DNA from 4 places in the Pseudomonas sp. SDT291_1_S447 genome. Region 3 is predicted to be linked to each of the others. Evidence: predicted binding sites of a transcription regulator. Region 3 holds the regulator's gene; each other region holds the start of a gene.
What was found. The regulator FliA, encoded in region 3, starts transcription of late flagellar genes. The targets are predictions, from matches to a motif close to CTAAAGTTTNNNNNNNNNNNGCCGNTAA.
Positions count from the first base shown of each region.

Region 1: ACW9IR_RS07990 (methyl-accepting chemotaxis protein) is a predicted target of FliA. The motif match lies at 3,789-3,816, and genes of this name have one in related genera.
Region 2: ACW9IR_RS09400 (methyl-accepting chemotaxis protein) is a predicted target of FliA. The motif match lies at 3,069-3,096, and genes of this name have one in related genera.
Region 4: ACW9IR_RS15965 (methyl-accepting chemotaxis protein) is a predicted target of FliA. The motif match lies at 2,176-2,203, and genes of this name have one in related genera.

Region 1 is NZ_JBSVXS010000015.1:51,058-56,188, reverse strand. It holds gene ACW9IR_RS08005 (alpha/beta fold hydrolase) at 1-524, opposite strand, end outside; gene ACW9IR_RS08000 (YqaA family protein) at 612-1,046, opposite strand; gene ACW9IR_RS07995 (DUF411 domain-containing protein) at 1,046-1,492, opposite strand; gene ACW9IR_RS07990 (methyl-accepting chemotaxis protein) at 1,732-3,723, opposite strand; gene ACW9IR_RS07985 (hypothetical protein) at 4,102-4,629, shown strand; gene ACW9IR_RS07980 (GNAT family N-acetyltransferase) at 4,694-5,131, opposite strand, start outside.
Region 2 is NZ_JBSVXS010000019.1:38,630-43,760, forward strand. It holds gene ACW9IR_RS09395 (asparagine synthase-related protein) at 1-788, opposite strand, end outside; gene ACW9IR_RS09400 (methyl-accepting chemotaxis protein) at 1,474-3,039, opposite strand; gene ACW9IR_RS09405 (CPBP family intramembrane glutamic endopeptidase) at 3,142-3,933, opposite strand; gene inhA (isonitrile hydratase) at 4,188-4,874, opposite strand; gene ACW9IR_RS09415 (GlxA family transcriptional regulator) at 4,964-5,131, shown strand, end outside.
Region 3 is NZ_JBSVXS010000136.1:5,478-10,608, reverse strand. It holds gene flhA (flagellar biosynthesis protein FlhA) at 1-172, shown strand, start outside; gene flhF (flagellar biosynthesis protein FlhF) at 184-1,524, shown strand; gene fleN (flagellar synthesis regulator FleN) at 1,641-2,471, shown strand; gene fliA (RNA polymerase sigma factor FliA) at 2,468-3,208, shown strand; gene ACW9IR_RS25635 (chemotaxis response regulator CheY) at 3,375-3,746, shown strand; gene ACW9IR_RS25630 (protein phosphatase CheZ) at 3,765-4,553, shown strand; gene ACW9IR_RS25625 (chemotaxis protein CheA) at 4,608-5,131, shown strand, end outside.
Region 4 is NZ_JBSVXS010000045.1:34,999-40,129, reverse strand. It holds gene ACW9IR_RS15975 (inorganic phosphate transporter) at 1-859, opposite strand, end outside; gene ACW9IR_RS15970 (transporter) at 1,019-2,041, opposite strand; gene ACW9IR_RS15965 (methyl-accepting chemotaxis protein) at 2,318-3,940, shown strand; gene ACW9IR_RS15960 (hypothetical protein) at 4,051-4,497, shown strand; gene ACW9IR_RS15955 (PepSY domain-containing protein) at 4,930-5,131, opposite strand, start outside.

The DNA.
Region 1 (5,131 bases), on a different contig from region 3:
AGTGCCAATTGTTCGACCTGCTCGGGGAACAGCAAGGCGTAACGGGTGGCGAGCATGCCGCCGGTGGAGTGGCCGAGCAGCGTGGCTTTCTGAATGCCCAGCGCTTTGAGCAATTGCTGCGTGTTGGTCGCCAGTTGCTGGAAGCTGTATTGATAGTTGTCGGGTTTGCTCGAGGTGCAGAAGCCGATCTGATCCGGCGCGATCACCCGGTAACCGGACTCGCTCAAGGCCTTGATCGAACTGTCCCAGGTGGCTGCGCAAAAATTCTTGCCGTGCATCAGCACCACGGTGCGGCCATTGGCCTTGCCGTGGGCGGCGACGTCCATGTAGCCCATCTGCAGGGATTTGCCCTGGGACTGGAAGGCAAAGTGTTTAAGCGTGTAAGGGTATTCGAAGCCTTGCAACTCCGGGCCATAGGCCGGGCCTTCCGGCGCGGCTGCGGTTGACGTGGCCGCCTGCGCCGACAGGGGCAGGGCGGCGCAGAGGAGCAAGGAGGGAAGCCAACGGGAAAACGTGACAGACATAAGGTCAAACTCCGTTTGAAATTGGCCGATGCTGGAACGGCTGGATTATGCCGACGTTAAACACAGGCAATGCCCGCGCCCGAACGTTCAACCCAGCCAGCCCAGGGTCAGCATGGCCAGCACGCCATAACGGGCACCTTTGGCCAGAGTGACAATCAACAGGAAGCGCCCGAGCGGTTCGCGCATGACGCCGGCAATCAGCGTCAGCGGGTCGCCAATGATCGGCAACCAGCTCAGCAGCAACGACCAATGCCCGTAGCGCTCATAGTGTTTGCGCGCCCTGGCCATATGAGCGGGACTGACCGGAAACCAGCGTCGATCCTGAAAGCGCTCGATGCCACGGCCCAGCCACCAGTTGACCAGCGAGCCGAGAACGTTGCCCAACGTCGCCACCGCGAGCAGGCCCCAGAGCCAGTAGCGCTCGCTGACGATCAAACCGACCAGCACTGCCTCGGACTGCAGCGGCAACAGGGTCGCTGCACCGAACGCGGCAAAGAACAGCCCGAAGTAAGCGGCGCCGATCAATGGGCCGGGTAATCCGCCACGACGACGTCAGCGCCATCCTTCTTCAGGCCGATGACCTGATAGGCATCGCTCATGCCGTCCATTTCCATGCCCGGCGAGCCCATCGGCATACCCGGTGCGGCGACGCCGAGCAGATCGTCACGCTTGCTCAGGGCCAATACCTGCTCCGCCGGCACGTGGCCTTCGACGAATTTGCCGTTGATGATTGCGGTGTGGCACGAGGCCAGACGCGGAGGAACGCCATGTTGTTGCTTGAAGCTGCTCATGTCGCTTTCGACGTGATCTTCGACTTTGAAGCCGTTGGCTTCGAGGTGGCTGATCCATTTTTTGCAGCAGCCGCAATTGGCGTCACGATGGACTTCGATCGGGATCAGATCGGCGGCCTGGGCCAGGGAGGAGATGAACAGGGCGCTCAAGGCGACCAGACGCAGGTGGGTTCGCATAACGGATTCTCGGCTCGGCTGACGATCAGAAAAGAACGCATTTTGACCGGTTTTTCCCGCCTGGCATCAACGCAATGTTTCCAGTTGTTGCAAAACGCAGCACCAACCTGTGGAAGCGAGCCTGCTCGCGAATGCGGTAGCTCAAACACTGAAGCGGGGACTGAAAGATTGCTTTCGCGAGCAGGCCCGCTCCCACAAGGGTTATCTGTTGGGCAGAAAACCCTTGTGGGAAGCAGAGATCAACGGACTTTAAAACGCCCCATGATCGCGCTCACCCGGCTATTGGCCTCAAGCAGTTGGTGGGTGTTGAGCTCGCTGGCTTTGCCGCTCTGCACCAGTTCATCCACCATGTGGCGGATCTGCACCATGCTGCGGTTGATCTCTTCGGTCACGGCGCTTTGTTGCTCGGCGGCGGTGGCGATCTGCGTGCTGAGGCTGTTGATATGGCTGACCGAACCGGCCATTTCATCCAGACCCGAGTTGACCCGTGCGGTGGCATCGGCGGCCGACTGGCAGCTAGCCTGGGTGTTTTCCATGGCGCTGACCGACGAGCTCACGCCCTGCGTCAGGCGGGTCAACATTTCGTTGATTTCGGACGTACTGGCCTGGGTCCGGGCGGCGAGGGCGCGGACTTCGTCGGCCACCACGGCAAACCCTCGACCTTGTTCACCGGCACGAGCCGCTTCGATGGCCGCGTTGAGGGCCAGCAGGTTGGTCTGGCCGGCAATCGCGCCGATCACCCCGAGGATCTCGGTGATGCGCTGCGCATCCTGTTGCATGTTTTCAACTTTATGTGTGGCGCTGGCCACTTCGTCGATCAGCGCCACCACACTGCTGGTCGCCTCGCCCACGACCACCCGTGAACGGTCGGCGTTCTCGTTGGCGCGCTGTGTAAACGCAGCGGTCTCGGCGGCGTTTTGCGCGACGCTCTCGGCGGTTGAACTCATTTCGGTAATTGCCGTAACGGTCTGATCCGTTTCCGAGGCGTGACGCAGCAGGATCTGGCTGGTGTGGGCCGAGGTGCGTTGCAGGTTGTCGAGGCTCGACGCCATCGCCCCCGTGGCCTGGGTGACTTCGCCGATCATGTTTTGCAGGTAGGCGATGAAGGTATTGACCGAGTGTCCGATCGCGCCGAGTTCGTCCTCGGCGCGGATGGTGATGCGTCGGGTCAGATCGGCATCGCCGCTGGACAGCAAATCAATGTTGGCTTTCAACGCTTTCATGCGCTGCACCAACTGACGGATCGCATACACCTGCAGCAGCACCAACAAAATCACCATCGGAATCTGCAACAGGCTCAAGGTGCTGAGGACGTCATCACGCTGCGCCGTGAGCATTTTCGTCGGCAGGGCGGTGGCGAGGAACCAAGGCGTACCTTCAATCGGGCGCATGAAGAAGGTGCTGGCTTCACCGTTGTTGTCGAACTCGATGCGCTGCGCCTGATCACGGTTCTGCAGGCCGTTTTTTACCTGGCTGGCGAACGTCGACGTGCCGGCCAGTTCGCTGATGTTCTTCAGCACGATCGGGCCACTGATGCGCGAGCTGTTACTGATGATCTTGCCGTCAGCCTCGACGATGAGCATTTCGGCGTTGAGGTCTTTTTCCTTGCGAGCCACCAGGTCGTTGAAGAAGCCTAGCGTCACGTCAATGGTCGATACGCCCCAGGCGTTACCGTTTTTCTGGATCGCCATGGCGCAGTTGGTGCGCGGTTCGGCGCTGGCGTCGTCCTTGTAAGCCGCTGCCCATGCGCACTGACCGCGTGGCGTGGCCATGCCACCCTTGTACCAGCTCTGGTCGTAATAGTTGGGCGCCGCGTCGCTGTTCCAGAATGTGTTCACCGCCAGTTTGCCCGACGCGTCGCGGTGCCAGAACGTACTGAATTTGTTACGCCCGGCCTCACGCTGCCCCGGCAGCGGCCAGATCCCGCCGCCGAATACTTTCAGCTCGCCGTACTGATCCACCAGCCCCGGCAACACCGAGTCGATGGCTGCGCTGTCGAGTAACGGGATGGTCTGGGTGATGCTGCGCTGTTGCGCCTGCACTTTGTTCAACTCGCCCTGAATCTGCTCGGCCACTTCGGCGATGCGGTTGAGGACTACCTGTTCTTCGGTATGGCGCAGTTTCGGGGCGACCAGTTGGCTGATGCCGACCACGGTCAGTACCGACAGCAACAGGATGAACAGAACCAGAAACAGCGTGTAACGAGCCTGAATAGTGCGGAATGCGGGCATGGAAACCGGTCCTTGAGCTGCGATTCTTATTAGGGGCGGGGTAAAACAGTGCGGGTGTCCCTAACGTATCGTCGCTACATCGGGAAGCTTGAGGTACAGGCGTACTAAAAAGGCGCGCGCTGACGACTGGTCAGTATCGGCGTTGATACATGAAGCTGACTCACGCGTCTGTCAGCGCGCAAAATCTTTTCGAAACCGTGTAACGGGCGCCTCGCGAGCCAGCATCCATGGGCATTGCTGGTTTGTATCGAGAATGTACGAGAATTGTAAAAAAATGCATGAAAAGGTTTGGTGCCATTACGTGGCCGGTAGATACTCCCCGGCATCCGAATGGTTCAACGAAGGACATTTCATGTTTATTTCACAGGGAGTTTTCTCATGACAATCGGCATTGTCGGCGGTTGGGAGAGCAAGGCTGGCGTGATGGTGCGCAATACCGGCGCGAAGAAACAGGTGTCTCAAAGTGTCAAGGTGCAGCAGATGCTCACCATGGTCGGTAACGATCCAAATGCCTTGAATGTCGCCGAAATGGACAAGCAAGGCCTGCGCAAGAATATCAAGGGCTTCGATCCGACTAACGTCTCGGTCAAGCAAATGGGCAACCTCAGCGCCATGCTGCGCAGCCGAGGGCTGATCTCCGAGATCACCTCTTTCACGCTGATGAATGCCGGCGACAAGTTCGACCGTTTCGGCGTGACCAAAGACATTGATGCCAAATTCAACGCCCTGGAGTATTTCGCGACTCAACTCGATGCGATCCAGAATAATGGTCTCAATGGCAACGCGTACGGCAAGAACCTGATCCCTGAATTCAAAAAAGCGATCTACGTTCTGCAAAACCTCAAGACTTATGGTGAAGGCAACGCGCCGCTTCCCCCTAAAGACGGCATCAAAGCCAAGGCTTGAGGCTACAGAAAATGACCCGCTCATATTGCGCGGGTCATTTCGCAAGACCCACGATGCGTTCAAGTCACCGCGGCGTTTCGCTCAGGTGCAGGGCGAGTTGCTGCTGAGCCTGATCATGTAACTGCTGCATGTGCGGGCATTGCAGTGTCAACCCGCGCAGCCGGTAACCTCGGTGAAACAGTGCCAGCCATCCCTCTTCCTTGCCTTCGGCGGGTGCCAGCCCGGTAAAGACAAATCCGACAGCTGCGAGCCTGCTCAGGTCCCAGGCAAATTGCTGTGACAGTCTGAGCCGGATCGAAATCAGCCAGTGCCGGGGCAATTGGCGTATCTGTTCAAGCAGGGCGGGCCGCAGATGCTTGAGGTACATGTCATAACGATTAGCGTGTTGTTCCAGACGAATCGCTGCACCATGCCAGCGACTGGTTCGTTCCTGCGTACCGAAAGCCCGACATAAATGCTGCATGAAGTCCCGGCAACTGTCTGGCCAGGTCTGTCGGGGCAG
Region 2 (5,131 bases), on a different contig from region 3:
GAGGGTACGGGGTCTAAGAATAAGTGATCGCCTCCATGTCCATCCAATACAATGAATTCGTGTCCTAGTTGGGAGAAGATAAAGTCTCTTTCTTTTTTGAATACCTGCTCAGAGGCCATGCTGGAGTTTATACATAAATGATCAGTCGGATTCACTTCCTGAAAGAAGTCTTCTGGTTCGAGCTTGAACAGTATGTGGTTTACGTCAAGTGTATTGCATAAAGTGGTGGCTGTGTTTCTATCATTATTTGCACTGCATTTTTCGTCGAACCAAGTGATGGCGGTAACGTGATCTTTTCCAGCGACTTCAATCGCTGCAAGTAGTAAGCACGTTGAATCGACACCTCCCGAGAAACGCACTACAAGCTCTCCATGTTTGTTTTTATTATGTTCTTCGGCGATGTAATCAATTATCAATTCAAAAGGGTCTTGATTTGCGAATGAATATTGGCCTTGAAGGTGGGTGAGGTTGGTCTCAATAGTGCTGGTCTTTAGTTTGGTATCGAACGTGTATGTGTGTGAGGGCGGGAGCAATATGACCCCCTCCCAATAAGTGGACGTTGAGGCAGGTTCGTCTTGGGTGAGTTGGCGAATTATTTGATACCTGTCCGGTTCTTTTTTGAATATGGGGTGCTCGAATTTATCACTCATAATGCTGCCGATATTGCTGTTGATTACTATCAACTTGCAGGATGATAAAGGATTTACGTGCACTATTTTTTCTGCGGTGGGTTTTTGTTGTGTTGAATTAGGGTTGTGTGTTTGATAGCGCTTTCCTTTGTTGTTCATGGCCACTCCTTGGCTTTATGTGAGCTGGACCGATTATTGAGCGCCCTATAGGGGGCGCTCAATAATGACGTTTAGGAATTACCTCGGGCTTGGAATTCTAGGGCCGCCGCAATCTGGCCGAAAAATGAAGTATTTGCCTTCCAAGACGCAGCCTCCACCATAGCCATTTATCGTTGGGGTCGCTTTGAATATCAAAGGGCGGCTTGTTTTATCGTGAGTGACGTATTTGTTTCTTTTGAACATGATCCAATCCTCTTTTTTAAGTTTAATGCCTGAATAAGTTGTGGGAGATTGTTGAGATTTGCGTATTGAGTAACGGGGCGGATTAAAAAACGTTCTATAGAACAGGCATTCCTCTGAGGAAGCCTTTTCTCCAAATCGTTTCGCGTTTTTTTGTAACAAGGTCACGATAGAGTCCGTGCGCCAAGCGTACAAGCCAGCGGATTCTGTCGTTGATGTAGGCAATGGCGAGAGGGTCTGTAGGCTTAAGGTGGTGCAGCAATGTGTGCTTTAAACGCATCTTGGGTTGGTCTTAAACGCCTTCCGCGAAGTGACGTGATCGTCGAGGTTCCTGCATGGCCAGCGCTTGTTGCGAAAGCGGCCTGCCCAACAACGTCCATTTCATACAGGCAACAAAAAACCCGGAAGCTCTCGCCATCCGGGTTTTTTGTTATCGCCAGTTCAATCAGCGGTTAAACCGCTCCACCAACGAGTACTGCGTATTCGCCGTTTTGGTCAGTTCTTCACTCAACAACGCCGAGTTATGCGCCTGCTCCGACGTCTGATCGGCCAGCTCCGAAATATTGCTGATGTTGCGGCTGATCTCCTCAGCCACCGCACTTTGCTCTTCCGTCGCCGCAGCAATCTGTGTGGTCATGTCGGTGATGTTGGCCACCGCTTCACTGATCCCGACCAACGCCTGATCCGCTTCCAGCACCCGCGCCACACCTTCTTCGGCCTGGCGATGCCCGGCTTCCATGGTTTGCACGGCACTTGAAGCTGTCTGCTGCAACTTGGCGATCAGGGCGTGAATCTGCCCGGTCGATTCGCTGGTGCGCTGCGCCAGTTGACGCACTTCGTCAGCCACCACCGCAAAACCACGGCCCATCTCACCGGCACGCGCTGCTTCAATCGCAGCGTTCAGGGCGAGCAGGTTGGTCTGGTCGGCGATGCCTTTGATCACGTCGACCACGCCGCCGATTTCGTCGCTGTCCTTGGCCAGTTGGGTCACGGTCAGACCGGTTTCCCCAACCACCACGGACAAACGCTGAATGGCTTCGCGGGTTTCCCCGGCGATGTCACGACCGCGACCGGTCAGGCGATTGGCTTCCTGAGTGGCGTCAGCAGTGCGCTGTACGTGGCTGGCGACTTCCTGAGTGGTCGCGGCCATCTGGTTGACGGCGGTGGCGACCTGTTCGGTTTCCACGCGCTGACGTTCCAGGCCGGTGGAGCTGTTGTGCGCCAGGGCGTCGGACTGCTTGGCCTGATCGGTCAGGTGCTCGGCGGTGTCCTGCAGGCGGGTCAGGCAGGTTTTCAGGCGTGCTTCCTGGCTGAGAATCGACATTTCCAGACGCGCCTGGGCGCCACGGCTGTCGGTGTACATCTGCGCGATCAGCGGGTCGGAGGTGGTCTGCTCGGCCAGACGCAGCAGGCGCTTGAGCCCGCGTTGCTGCCATTGCAGGCCCATCAGGCCCAGTGGCACCGACAGACCGGCGGCGAGGGCGAAGCCCCACTGCGAGTTCAGGGTCGCGCCGATCACGAAGCTCAGTTGGCTGACCAGAATGAACGGCAGCCAGTCTTGCAGCACCGGCAGCCATTTGTCGCTGGAAGGGATCGCCGACTTGCCTTGGTTGATGCGTTGGTAGAGCGCTTCGGCACGGCGGATCTGCTCGGCGGTGGGTTTGATCCGCACCGACTCGTAACCGACCACCTGATTGCCGTCGAACACCGGTGTTACGTAGGCGTTAACCCAGTAATGGTCACCGGTCTTGCAGCGATTCTTGACAATGCCCATCCATGGCAAGCCTTGTTTCAATGTGCCCCACATGTGCGAAAACACCGCAGCCGGGACGTCGGGGTGACGGACCAGGTTGTGCGGCGCACGGATCAGCTCTTCACGCGAAAACCCGCTGATCTCGACGAAAGCGTCGTTGCAGTAGGTGATCACGCCCTTGGCATCAGTTGTGGAGATCAACCGCTGCTGAGCCGGGAAAGTCCGTTCGCGTTGTGTAATGGGCTGGTTGTTACGCATGGTTTTTCAATCCGCAAGGCTTTGAAAGGTTGTCGGCGGTGACAGCTGATTATTGAAATTTTTTTTCAATAATCAGCACAGCGTCGCAAAACGGCGCTTGCTTCAGCCGGCGAGCATCGGATAAGTGAACAAGCCGAAATGCAGCAGGTTCAGGCCGAAATGCGTCGCGATCGCCGCGCCGAGTCCGCCAAAACGGTAGGCCAGACCATAGCCGACACCCGCCAGGCCTGCCAGCAACACCCAGGTCCAGCCTGCGCCGACATGCACCAGACCAAACAGCAGCGAGGCCAGCAGCAGGGCGAGATTTTCACCGTAAGGCAGATGTTTGAAACGCTGGCTGAGGCCGCCCTGTATATAGCCGCGAAACAGCGCTTCTTCGACCAAGGTCACCAGCAGTAGGTTGTTCAGCACCCACAACCATGCCTGATCCGGCCATTTAGGCGCCCAAGCGATCACGCCCAGCAACAGTGCGCCGCCGAGAGCCAGAATCGCACTGAGAGTCAGAGCGAGGGCGGTGGCGTACACGCTCAGACGCAATGAACGGCGCCCGACAATCCACGGGCAGACCAGTAGCAGCCAGAAGCCAATCAACGGTTTATCGAGATTCAGGTACATCGAGAACGGCACGGCATTGTCGGTGAAGCGCTGCGGATCGATGGCGCGCCCGTTGGCAAACCCCGGCAACCAGTGCAACGCCAGCGCCAAGGCCAGCACGATGAACAGGCCATGACCGAGAAACCGCGCAACCGGCACCTGTTGTTGGCGCACGGCAAAACCTGCGAACACCAGTAATCCAACGGAAATCAAAGCGAGCCAACCGAGCTGACCGAAGCTCAGCGCCCATCCGTAACCGAGGCTGAGAAGCGCCAGATAGAGCCATGGCAAAGCCTTCATCGAAAGTCCCTGTGCAGAATGTGTGGAGGGGCTTTCTACACGGGTGGGGGCGTGGGGACAAGTGAAGGTGTGGCGGTAAAGCGGGACAACTCCGATACCGTTGGCCAAACATAAATCCCAATGTGGGAGCGAGCTTGCTCGCGAAAGCGGTTTGACAGGCAATAGTTGTTTCGACTGATACACCGCATTCGCGAGCAAGCTCGCTCCCACAGGGGATTAGTATTCCAGCAAGGGTTTTTGTGGATGGCTGGGAATCAGCGCAGGTTAAGTTTCGCCGCCGCACGCTCGGTGATTTCCGTGCGCAGCTTCAGCGATGGCGCTGCACGCAAACGTGCCTCATCGACAATCGCACCCGGCGCAGTCTCCGGGCTGCCCGCGTTGAACGGCGGTGCCGGAGCGTATTCCAATTGCAACTGAATCAGTTGCGCCGCGTCGGCACCCACCAACTCTTCAGCCAATACCAAGGCAAAATCAATCCCCGCCGTAATCCCGCCACCGGTAAACAGATTGCCGTCACGCACCACCCGATCCTTCACCGCGATCGCCCCCAGCGTCGGCAGCAGATCGTGATACGCCCAATGCGTGGTCGCCCGTTTGCCTTGCAGCAAACCCGCTGCGCCAAGGACCAGCGAGCCGGTGCAGACCGAGGTCACATACTTCGCTTGAAGAGCCTGGCGTTTGATGAAGTCCAGCGTCTGCGCGTCTTCCATCAACGGCCCGACACCGCCGCCACCGGGAATGCAGATCACATCCAGACACGGGCAGTCCTCGAACGTGGTGGTCGGTTTCAGCAACAGACCGGCGCTGGCGGTGACCGGCATCAGATCCTTCCAGATCAGATGCACCTGCACGCCCGGCAACGAGGCGAGCACGTCATAAGGCCCGGTCAGGTCGAGTTGCTGAACCTGCGGAAACAACAGAAAACCGATCTGCAACGTCATCGTGCTTACTCCATTAAAAGGGGTGGACGGCTTCACTGTAGGCGCGTAGGTTCTGGCGCATACGCCAATCACCCCACGAATTACGCCAAATGCCCAAAGCCATCCACGTACTCGCGTTCGCCAATATGCAGATTCTCGACGTCACCGGGCCGTTGCAGGTGTTTGCTTCGGCCAATGACCTCTGTCGTCAACGCGGTTTGCCCGTGCCCTATGCGCCGTCGGTGATTGCCAGCGAGGGCGGGGCGGTGATGTCCTCG
Region 3 (5,131 bases):
GCGTCAGGAAATGCAAGGTCAGCCGGTGATCCTTTTGGTCGCTGGCCCGATCCGCGCGATGCTCTCGCGCTTTGGCCGCCTCGCAGTCCCTGGATTGCATGTGCTGGCCTACCAGGAAATACCGGACAACAAGCAAGTGACCATCGTTGCGACAGTAGGGCCCAACGGCTGAGGTAGTGGTTTATGCAAGTTAAGCGTTTCTTTGCCGCCGATATGCGTCAGGCCATGAAGCTGGTTCGTGATGAGCTGGGCGCTGATGCCGCCATCATTGGCAACCGCCGCATTGCCGGCGGTGTCGAGCTGACGGCGGCACTGGATTACAAATTGTCGGCGCTGGCGCCACGGGTTCCGAACATGGAACTCGAAGACGAGCTGCGCAAGACCCAATCGCGCATCGTCACTGCCCAGGCCGAGTTGAGCCTGCGTGGCGAAGCCGATGGCAATAGCAACCGCCAGATCTTCGCCGGCCTGCCGTTGACCGCTGGCCTGCCGCTGACTGCCGCTGAACCGCTGAGCGAGCCGACTTACGCCGCCCCGGCGCGTCCGGCCCCGGCGCCTGCACAGTCCTCCGGCGGTGTTGATCCGCGCGCACTGGATTCGATGCGTTTTGAATTGAACAGCCTGCGCGAGCTGATGGAAGTTCAGCTCGGCACTCTGGCCTGGAATCAGCTGCAAGGCAGCCGCCCGGCGCAAGCCAACCTGTATCGCCGTCTGCAACGTATCGGTCTGTCCGGCCCGTTGTCGCGCGATCTGCTGGCGATGATCACTGATATCGAAGAACCCCGTCAGGCCTGGCGCATGTTGCTCGCGCACCTGGCGCGGATGATTGCCGTGCCGGAAGTCGAGCCGCTGGAAGAGGGCGGTGTCATCGCCATGGTCGGCCCTGCCGGCATGGGCAAGACCACTACACTCGCCAAGCTTGCCGCGCGTTATGTGCTGAAATACGGCGCGCAGAATGTCGCGCTGGTGAGCATGGACAGTTTCCGCATCGGCGCTCAGGAACAACTGAAGACGCTGGGCCGCATTCTCAATGTGCCGGTGACTCACGTCGATCCGGGCCAATCGCTGGTGCAGGCGCTGGATCCACTGCTGCGCAAACGCGTGGTATTGATTGATACTGCCGGCCTGCAAGCCAGTGATCCGGCGCTGCGCATGCAGCTGGAAAGTCTGGCCGGACGTGGCATTCGATCAAAAAATTATCTGGTCTTGGCAACCACCAGCCAGAAACAGGTTCTAACCGCCGCTTATCACAGTTACAAGCGTTGCGGGCTAGCCGGGTGCATCCTGACTAAACTGGATGAAACGGCCAGCCTTGGCGAAGTGTTGAGCCTGGCGATCAGTCATGAATTGCCGGTCGCGTACCTGACCGATGGCCCACGGATTCCGGATGATTTGCATCTGCCGCGCCGTCATCAACTGGTCAGCCGCGCCGTCAGCGTGCAAATGCAGGAAGAACCCAGCGAAGAAGCCATGGCTGACATGTTCGCTGATATCTATCACAGCCCGACCAAGCAGGTAGGCTGAGGTATTCATGAACAGTTTTTGTACCTACATCGATGGTCTGCCATGCATTGTTCCGGTTGTGAACGCGCAGCCAGTAATGTGGCCTCCGTCTATGCAAGACAAGGTAAAGAAATAACATGGGCAGCATGCATCCCGTACAGGTGATCGCGGTGACCGGCGGCAAAGGTGGCGTCGGCAAGACTAACGTGTCAGTGAACTTGTCGCTGGCGCTGGCAGAGCTTGGCCGTCGGGTCATGCTGCTGGACGCCGACCTCGGTCTGGCGAACGTTGACGTATTGTTGGGGCTGACCCCTAAACGCACGCTGGCCGACGTCATCGAAGGCCGTTGCGAGTTGCGCGACGTGCTGTTGCAAGGCCCCGGTGGCATCCGCATCGTCCCGGCCGCGTCCGGCACGCAAAGCATGGTGCACCTGAGCCCGGCGCAACACGCCGGTCTGATTCAGGCGTTCAGCGACATCGGCGACAATCTCGACGTACTGGTGATCGACACCGCTGCGGGTATTGGTGACTCGGTAGTCAGTTTTGTTCGCGCCGCGCAGGAAGTGTTGCTGGTGGTCTGCGACGAGCCAACCTCGATCACCGACGCTTACGCGCTGATCAAGTTGCTCAACCGCGATTACGGCATGAACCGCTTCCGCGTGCTGGCCAACATGGCGCAGAGCCCGCAGGAAGGGCGCAACCTGTTCGCCAAGTTGACCAAGGTCACGGATCGCTTCCTTGACGTCGCTCTACAATACGTCGGCGCCGTGCCTTACGACGAAAGCGTGCGTAAAGCGGTGCAGAAGCAGCGTGCGGTGTACGAAGCCTTTCCGCGTTCCAAGTGCGCACTGGCGTTCAAGGCGATCGCGCAGAAGGTCGACACCTGGCCGCTGCCCGCCAACCCGCGTGGCCACCTTGAGTTTTTCGTCGAGCGCCTCGTGCAGCAAACGGCAGGGCCCGTGCTATGACAGCAAGCGGTATGAACTACTACAAGAAGTCGGCACGTGACGCGCAGTACGAGTTGATCGAGCGTTACGCGCCACTGGTCAAGCGCATTGCCTACCACTTGCTGGCACGCTTGCCGGCGAGTGTGCAGGTCGAAGACCTGATCCAGGCCGGGATGATCGGCCTGCTCGAAGTCTCGACCAAATATGACGCCAGCAAAGGCGCCAGTTTCGAAACGTACGCGGGCATACGAATCCGCGGCGCGATGCTCGACGAAGTGCGCAAAGGGGACTGGGCGCCACGCTCGGTTCACCGCAATACCCGGATGGTCAGCGACGCAATTCGCTCAATTGAAGCTAAAACCGGCCGTGATGCTAAAGATCACGAGGTTGCGGCCGAACTCCAATTGAGTCTCGACGATTACTACGGGATTTTGAATGACACCTTGGGCAGTCGCCTGTTCAGTTTCGACGACCTGTTGCAGGACGGCGAACACGAAGGGCTGCACGAGGATGGCGCGAGTGCTCATATGGAGCCGTCACGCGATCTGGAAGATGAACGCTTCCAGGCGGCGCTGGCGGACGCGATTGCCAATTTGCCGGAGCGTGAGCGACTGGTGTTGGCGCTGTACTACGACGAAGAGCTGAACCTCAAGGAGATCGGTGAAGTCCTTGGCGTCAGTGAATCGCGGGTCAGCCAGTTACACAGCCAGTGCGCGGCCCGTTTGCGGGGGCGTTTGGGGGAGTGGCGAGCGCGCTGAAGGCAGTGTGGGGACACTGCGAACGAGGCTGGTGCGGTGATGAACGGCACCGGTCTTGCTCTGTTGTGCTCCAGACAGTCTTTGAGTGCTGCGCCGATTGATTGAAGTGGCGCGTCCAGGTGCTGGGCGCGTTTAAGACTGCTTGGAGGTCGAATTGAACAAAGACATGAAAATCCTCATCGTTGATGACTTCTCAACGATGCGGCGGATCATCAAGAACCTGCTGCGTGATCTTGGGTTCACCAACACCGTCGAGGCTGACGATGGCGTGACTGCCATTCCAGTGCTCAACAGCGGCAGCATCGACTTTCTGGTAACGGACTGGAACATGCCGGGCATGACCGGTATCGACCTGCTGCGCCACGTGCGTGCCGATGAAAAACTCAAGCACCTGCCAGTGCTGATGGTGACTGCAGAAGCCAAGCGCGAGCAGATCATCGAGGCCGCTCAGGCCGGTGTAAACGGCTACGTAGTCAAACCTTTCACGGCTCAGGCGTTGAAAGACAAAATCGAGAAGATTTTCGAACGCATCGGCTGATGAACGCGCGGGGGAGCTATGGAGCATAACGAATCTTCACAGGGCGATTTCGAGTCGACCCTGAAAAAACACGCGGTCGAACTGGTCGAGAGCCTTGAAAAAGGCAGGTTCGGCGACGCTGTGCAACTGATCCATGAGCTCAATCAGACCCGTGACCGTGGCCTGTATCAGGAAGTGGGCAAGCTCACACGTGAACTGCACAGTGCGATCGTCAACTTCCAGATCGACCCGAACATGCCGCAGGCCGAGGAAGTGTCGCAGATCACCGACGCCACCGAACGCCTGGGCTATGTGGTCAAGCTGACGGAAGCCGCGGCCAACCGCACCATGGATCTGGTGGAAAGCGCCACGCCGGTGGTCAACAGTCTGGCTGATGAAGCGCAGACCTTGAGTGCCGATTGGGGTCGCTTCATGCGTCGCGAGGTCGGGGCTGAAGAGTTCCGTGAACTGGCGCGCCGGGTCGACGGTTTTCTGTCACGCAGCAGCACGGACAACCGTGCGGTGTCGAGCAATCTCAACGACATCCTGCTGGCCCAGGATTACCAGGACCTGACCGGTCAGGTGATCAAGCGTGTGACCCAACTGGTCACCGAAGTCGAAAGCAATTTGCTCAAACTCGTGCTCATGGCCAGTCAGGTCGACCGCTTTGCGGGCATCGAACATGACCGCGCCGCGATGCTTGCAGAAAAAGATCCACAAAAACATCTCTCGCAGGGTGAAGGTCCGCAGATTCATGCCGATAAACGAGAAGACGTTGTGTCCGGTCAGGACGATGTGGACGATTTGTTATCCAGCCTCGGGTTCTAGAGTTTTGGAATTTTAGGTTTTTTGGGTTTTTAGACCTGTAGGAGCACCCCATTAATGAGCTTCGGCGCCGATGAAGAGATCCTTCAGGATTTCCTGGTTGAGGCCGGCGAGATTCTTGAGCAACTGTCCGAACAACTGGTCGAGCTGGAAAGCCGCCCGGATGACGCAGATCTGCTCAACGCAATTTTTCGCGGTTTCCACACTGTAAAAGGGGGCGCCGGCTTCCTTCAGCTCAATGAGCTGGTGGAGTGCTGTCACATCGCCGAAAACGTGTTCGACATCCTGCGCAAGGGTGAGCGTCGCGTTGATGCAGAACTGATGGACGTTGTCCTCGAAGCACTGGACGCGGTGAACAGCATGTTCACTGAGGTTCGTGAGCGTGCGCCGATCACCGCGGCCACCCCGGAACTGCTGGCCGCCCTGGCGCGTCTGGCCGAACCGCAATCGGCGGACGAAGCCCCGGCTTCGCCAGTGGCCGAGATGATCGAAGAGCTGGTCGTCGAAGGCGACGCATCGGGCGACATCACCGATAACGAATTTGAACAGCTGCTGGACTCGCTGAACGCCGTCAAGGCTGA
Region 4 (5,131 bases), on a different contig from region 3:
GCAGTGTGCCGACCAGAATCAGCATGATCAGGCCCATGCCTTTCTGGCCGTCGTTGGAGCCGTGAGCGAATGACACGCCGGTGCAGGTCAGAATCAGCAGACCGCGAATCCACCACGGCGGTGGGGTGTTGCCTTCCGGCGCTTTATACAGCGAACGATTCTTCACGAACGCACGCAGCGCCAGCAGCAACAGCGCCGCGCAACCGAAACCTACCAGCGGCGAGAGCAGCAAGGCGTAACCGATTTTGGTCGCTTGCGCCCAATCGACGCCGCTGGTGCCGTCGCGGCCATGCATCAAGGCATTGGCCACACCGACACCGATGATCGAACCGATCAGCGTATGCGAAGACGACGCCGGCAAACCCAGCCACCAGGTGCCGAGGTTCCACAGGATCGCCGCGATCAGCAGGGCGAAAATCATCGAGAAACCGGCGGAGGAACCGACCTGCAGAATCAACTCCACCGGCAGCAAAGCGATGATGCCGAACGCCACCGCGCCGCTCGAAAGCAGCACGCCGAGAAAGTTGAAGAACCCCGACCAGACCACCGCGACATTGGGTGGCAGCGAGTGGGTGTAGATCACCGTTGCGACGGCGTTGGCGGTGTCGTGGAAACCGTTGACGAACTCAAAGCCCAGCGCAATCAACAGCGCCACACCGAGCAGCAGAAACGGCGTCCACGTGGTGACCACCGTGCCGAGTTCGTGCATGTCGTGCATCAGGCTGTAGGCGGTGAACAGCATCCCCATCGCCAGCACGGCGAAAAAGATCACGTAGGTGAATGGGCCGGTTTTCTTGTCGAGGGCAGGCCTGCCGCTGGCGGCGGACGCGGGGCTGGCGGTCAGGGAGGGAGTAGCCATGAGCGGACAATCCTGAGCGAGGGAAGGAATGTCGCCCATGATCGTTGCAGAATGTTACAGAGAGACTGCGTCAGGTCAGTGTTTGGGGTTTTAGCTCCACCGCTGATCCGAAGACTGAAGAAGATCCCTGTGGGAGCGCGGTGGCAATGCGTTTTGTGGTCAGTAATCGCCTCTTTTACGAAACGCCCAACGCCCGGCAATCACGGTAAACGTCGCCACCAGCGCGACCAATATCCAGAACCCTTCCGGATCCTGCGACAACGGCACGCCACCCACATTCATTCCGAAAAAACCGGCAATGATGTTGATCGGCAACGCGAGCACAGTCACCACCGTCAGAGTAAACAGCGTGCGGTTGCTTTGTTCGTTGAGGTTGGCGGCGATCTCTTCCTGCAACAGTTTGATCCGCTCGCCGAGGGCGGTGAGGTCGTTGATGATCAGCGCAAACTCCTCGGTGGATTTGCGCAGCTCCTTGACGTCCTCCTTCTGCAACCAGGGCGGCGGCCGGTTGAGCAGACGCAATAACGAACCCGGTTCCAGTGCCAACAGCCGTTGCAGACGCACCAGCACCCGCCGGTTGGCACCGAGTTCGGCGCGATTGGTCGACAGCCGCGAGGAAAGCAATTCGTCCTCGACCTGGTCGACGCTCATGCTGGTCTTGCGCACGATCTGCGTCAGCACTTCACCTTGATCGCGCAGCAGGTGCACGAGCAATTCCGAGGGCGAACGAAAGCGTTCGCCAGCCTTCACAGACGAGCGCAATTTGTCCACCGAGTGCAGCGGTTGCAGACGTGCACTGACGATCAGTTTGCTGCGCACACAGACCCACAGTGTCGACACGTCCGAAGAGACCATGCTGCTGAGGTTGAACACCACATCGTTAACCACCGCCAGCAACGCCGAGTCGACATGCTCGATACGTGTCGAACGCGAGCCTTCGTGCAGCGCCTCGAAAAACTCTTCGGGCAATTGCAGATGACTTTTCATCCAGCGCTCGCACGCCGCATGCGCCAGATTGAGGTGCAGCCAAAGGAATTCACCGCTGTCGCTGTCGTCCTGCAAACAGCGCAATGCCGTCGCCGAATCGACTTCGCGGCCACGTTCGCCGGGCAGGAAACGAAAGCCGTAGAGCAGGCCAAACAGATCAGGATCGCGATGACTGATGTCGAGGCTGTGGTTCATGACGGCTCGCTGCGAGGAGGGCATCCGGGGCGGGTTTTACAGATTCACCTGAGCCGCATCATCGCAATGTCACATGACGTTTTTGTGACAGCAAAGTGACGTCAAATCAGCGACTTACCGACGGTCGGATTTTCTTCAAGAAGCGCTCTGGTGCGCCGATCACGCTTGGGTTACGTTGCGCGCGCTTGGCCATGAGCCAAGGCTCGCCGACATGGATGTCCGGCAAAATTTCACGCCTTACCGGGCGTGCCTCATCCCTGTCTTGAGTATCTTGCGATGCTGCAAAAATCCCTGAGAGCGCAAATTCTCGCCTTGCTGAGCGGCAGCCTGCTGGCGGTGCTGTTGATTGCGCTGGCCTGTTTTCATTTCCTGTCCAACGGCGTGCAAAGCTACAGCCAATTGATCGCCGGTCCCCTGCACACCTCGCAACTGATCGACGAAGCCAACCTGCAATTCAAGGTGCAGGTGCAGGAATGGAAAAACGTGTTGTTGCGTGGCAAACAACCGGCGGATCTGGCCAAGTATTGGGGTCAGTTCGAAGATCGCCAGCGCGATGTGCAGAAGATCCTCGGAGAACTGGCCGGGCAGAAAGGCATCGAGCCGAGTCTGAAAAACCGCATCGAACGTTTGCGTGATGAGCATCGTCAGTTGGGTTCTGCGTATCAGAAGGGACGTGATGCCTACGTGGCCGCCGGTGGTGATCCGACGGTGGGTGACGCGGCGGTCAAAGGCGTTGACCGTGCCGCCAGTGATCAGATGAGCGAACTGGTCGCCGAGTTGCGCAAGCAAGGCACCGCGCAGTCGGCGCTGATCAGTGCCGAGGCTGATCGCACCGTGTGGCTGGGGCTGCTGGTGATGCTCGCGTCGGGTCTGCTGATCGGTTTGTTGAGCCTGTGGCTGGTCAACCGCAACCTGGTCGAGCCGATCCGCAAACTCATCGATTACGTCACCCAATTGAGCCGAGGCAAACTGGCCGAACGTGTGGTCAGTGACCGCCAGGACGAGCTGGGCAATCTCGCCGCTGCGGCCAACACCCTGCGTGATTTCCTCGCCGACACCTTCACCCGTTTGCAACGCAGCGCGTCGGATCTGGACAGCGCCAGCGGTGAGTTGAACGCGATCGCCACGATCATGGCCGGCGGCACCAACGAGCAGTTCAATCGCACCGATCAAGTGGCCACGGCGATGAACGAAATGTCCGCCACTGCGCAGGAAGTGGCCCGCCACGCCGCTGATGCTGCGCGTGCTGCCGACGATGCTGACCAGTCTGCCCAACAGGGTGAAAAGGTCATGCAGAGCACCATCCACTCGATCACCCAGATGCGCGGCGAAATCGCCAACACCGCTACGGTGATCCGTCGTCTGGAAGCCGACAGCGGTCGTATCGGCAAAGTGCTGGAAGTGATTCGTGGCATCGCCGAACAGACCAACCTGCTGGCGCTCAACGCTGCGATCGAAGCGGCGCGCGCCGGTGAGGCCGGGCGTGGTTTTGCTGTGGTTGCCGATGAAGTGCGCAACCTCGCACAGCGCACCGCCGAGTCGATCATCGAGATCAACCAGATCATTCAGAGCGTGCAAACCGGTGCGGTGGACGCGGCGCAAGCCATCGACAGCGGCCAGACGCGCAGTGACGAAAGCGTTGAGCAGGTGACCCAGGCCGGTGCGATGCTGGAGCGCATCACCCACGCCGTGGAAGCGATCCGCGACATGAACCGTCAGATCGCTACCGCTGCTGAAGAGCAGACCTCGGTGGCCGAAGACATCTCGCGCAATCTCACCGAAATCACTTCGATCGCCAGCACCAACCTCGACAATGTGCAGCGCACCGAAAGCGCCAGCCAGAACCTGCATGGTCTGTCCGGGCAACTGAATGAAGTCACCGCGCGTCTGAGCGCCTGAGGCCATTGACTGTGTACCGATTCGGATACCGAGTCGGTACACAGTCGATCTCAAATTGATGCGGCCAGTGTCGATGACCGGTTATCTATAACCGGCATTGGAGCCTTTTCATGGTCAGCATCACTACTGTTTCGATCAATCAGACCGTCACGACACCGACCAGCAAAACGTCAATCAGTGACGTTGGTGACGACACGTCTACTTCAGCAACCGCCAGCACGGGCGCTACGCCCGATACCGGTAAGGTCGCCGCCGGTGGTGGGGCGGCGCCGGCGGGTGACAGCAGTTCCAGCAGCAGCGAAGAATCGGATTCGGTGAAAGAACTGCGCAAGCAGATTGCCGAACTGCAGAAGCAATTGCAGGAAGAACAGCAAGCGTTGCAAGCGGCGCAGGCGAAGCAGGAAAGTTCGGATGCCAAGGCTGCGGAAGTAGCCGCCGCACAAGCGCAGATCAGCGCTACCTCGGCCTCCCTGTCAACCGCTACCGCCTCGCTGTTGCAGGCGTTGCAGGATTCCGATTCGAGCACCTCGGGTTCGCTGGTCAGCACCTCGGCGTGATGCCCTTTCCCCTCACCCTAGCCCTCTCCCAAGGGAGAGGGGACTGACCGTGGTGACTATTCGAGGTACGCCGACCTGAAATATCGAGTCGCACTCAGGTCCTTGTTGTTTTCCTGATCGGCTGCAAGATTGCGAGGCTAACCCAGGTCTTGAATGACCCCCGATCGGCTTTCTATTCCCTCACCTTAGCCCTCTCCCAGAGGGAGAGGGAACTGACCGTGGTGACTATTCGAGTTACGCCGACCTGAAATATCGAGGCGCACTGGGGCTTTGAAAGGACCCCGATCGGCTCCCTTTCCCCTCGCCCCCTTGGGGGAGAGGGCTGGGGTGAGGGGGAGAAAATCTCACTGACAACACGTCAACCATGCCAAACACCAGACACAAAAAAACCGCACGATCTTTCAATCGTGCGGCTTTTGGTGGTGCGTTCAATCAAGTGTCTTGCTTGTTGCTCAACACCTTGCCAGTGGTCGCATCAAAGTCCACATCGAACTCTTTACCATCAGCAGTTTTCAATTCAACTTCATACTCATAACCATTGAAGTGGTTATCCAGATCCGTGTCAGTGATAGTCGCACCCGGATGCAGTTTCAGTGCTTCGGCGTTCATCGACTCCAGCGACTTGATCTTGCCC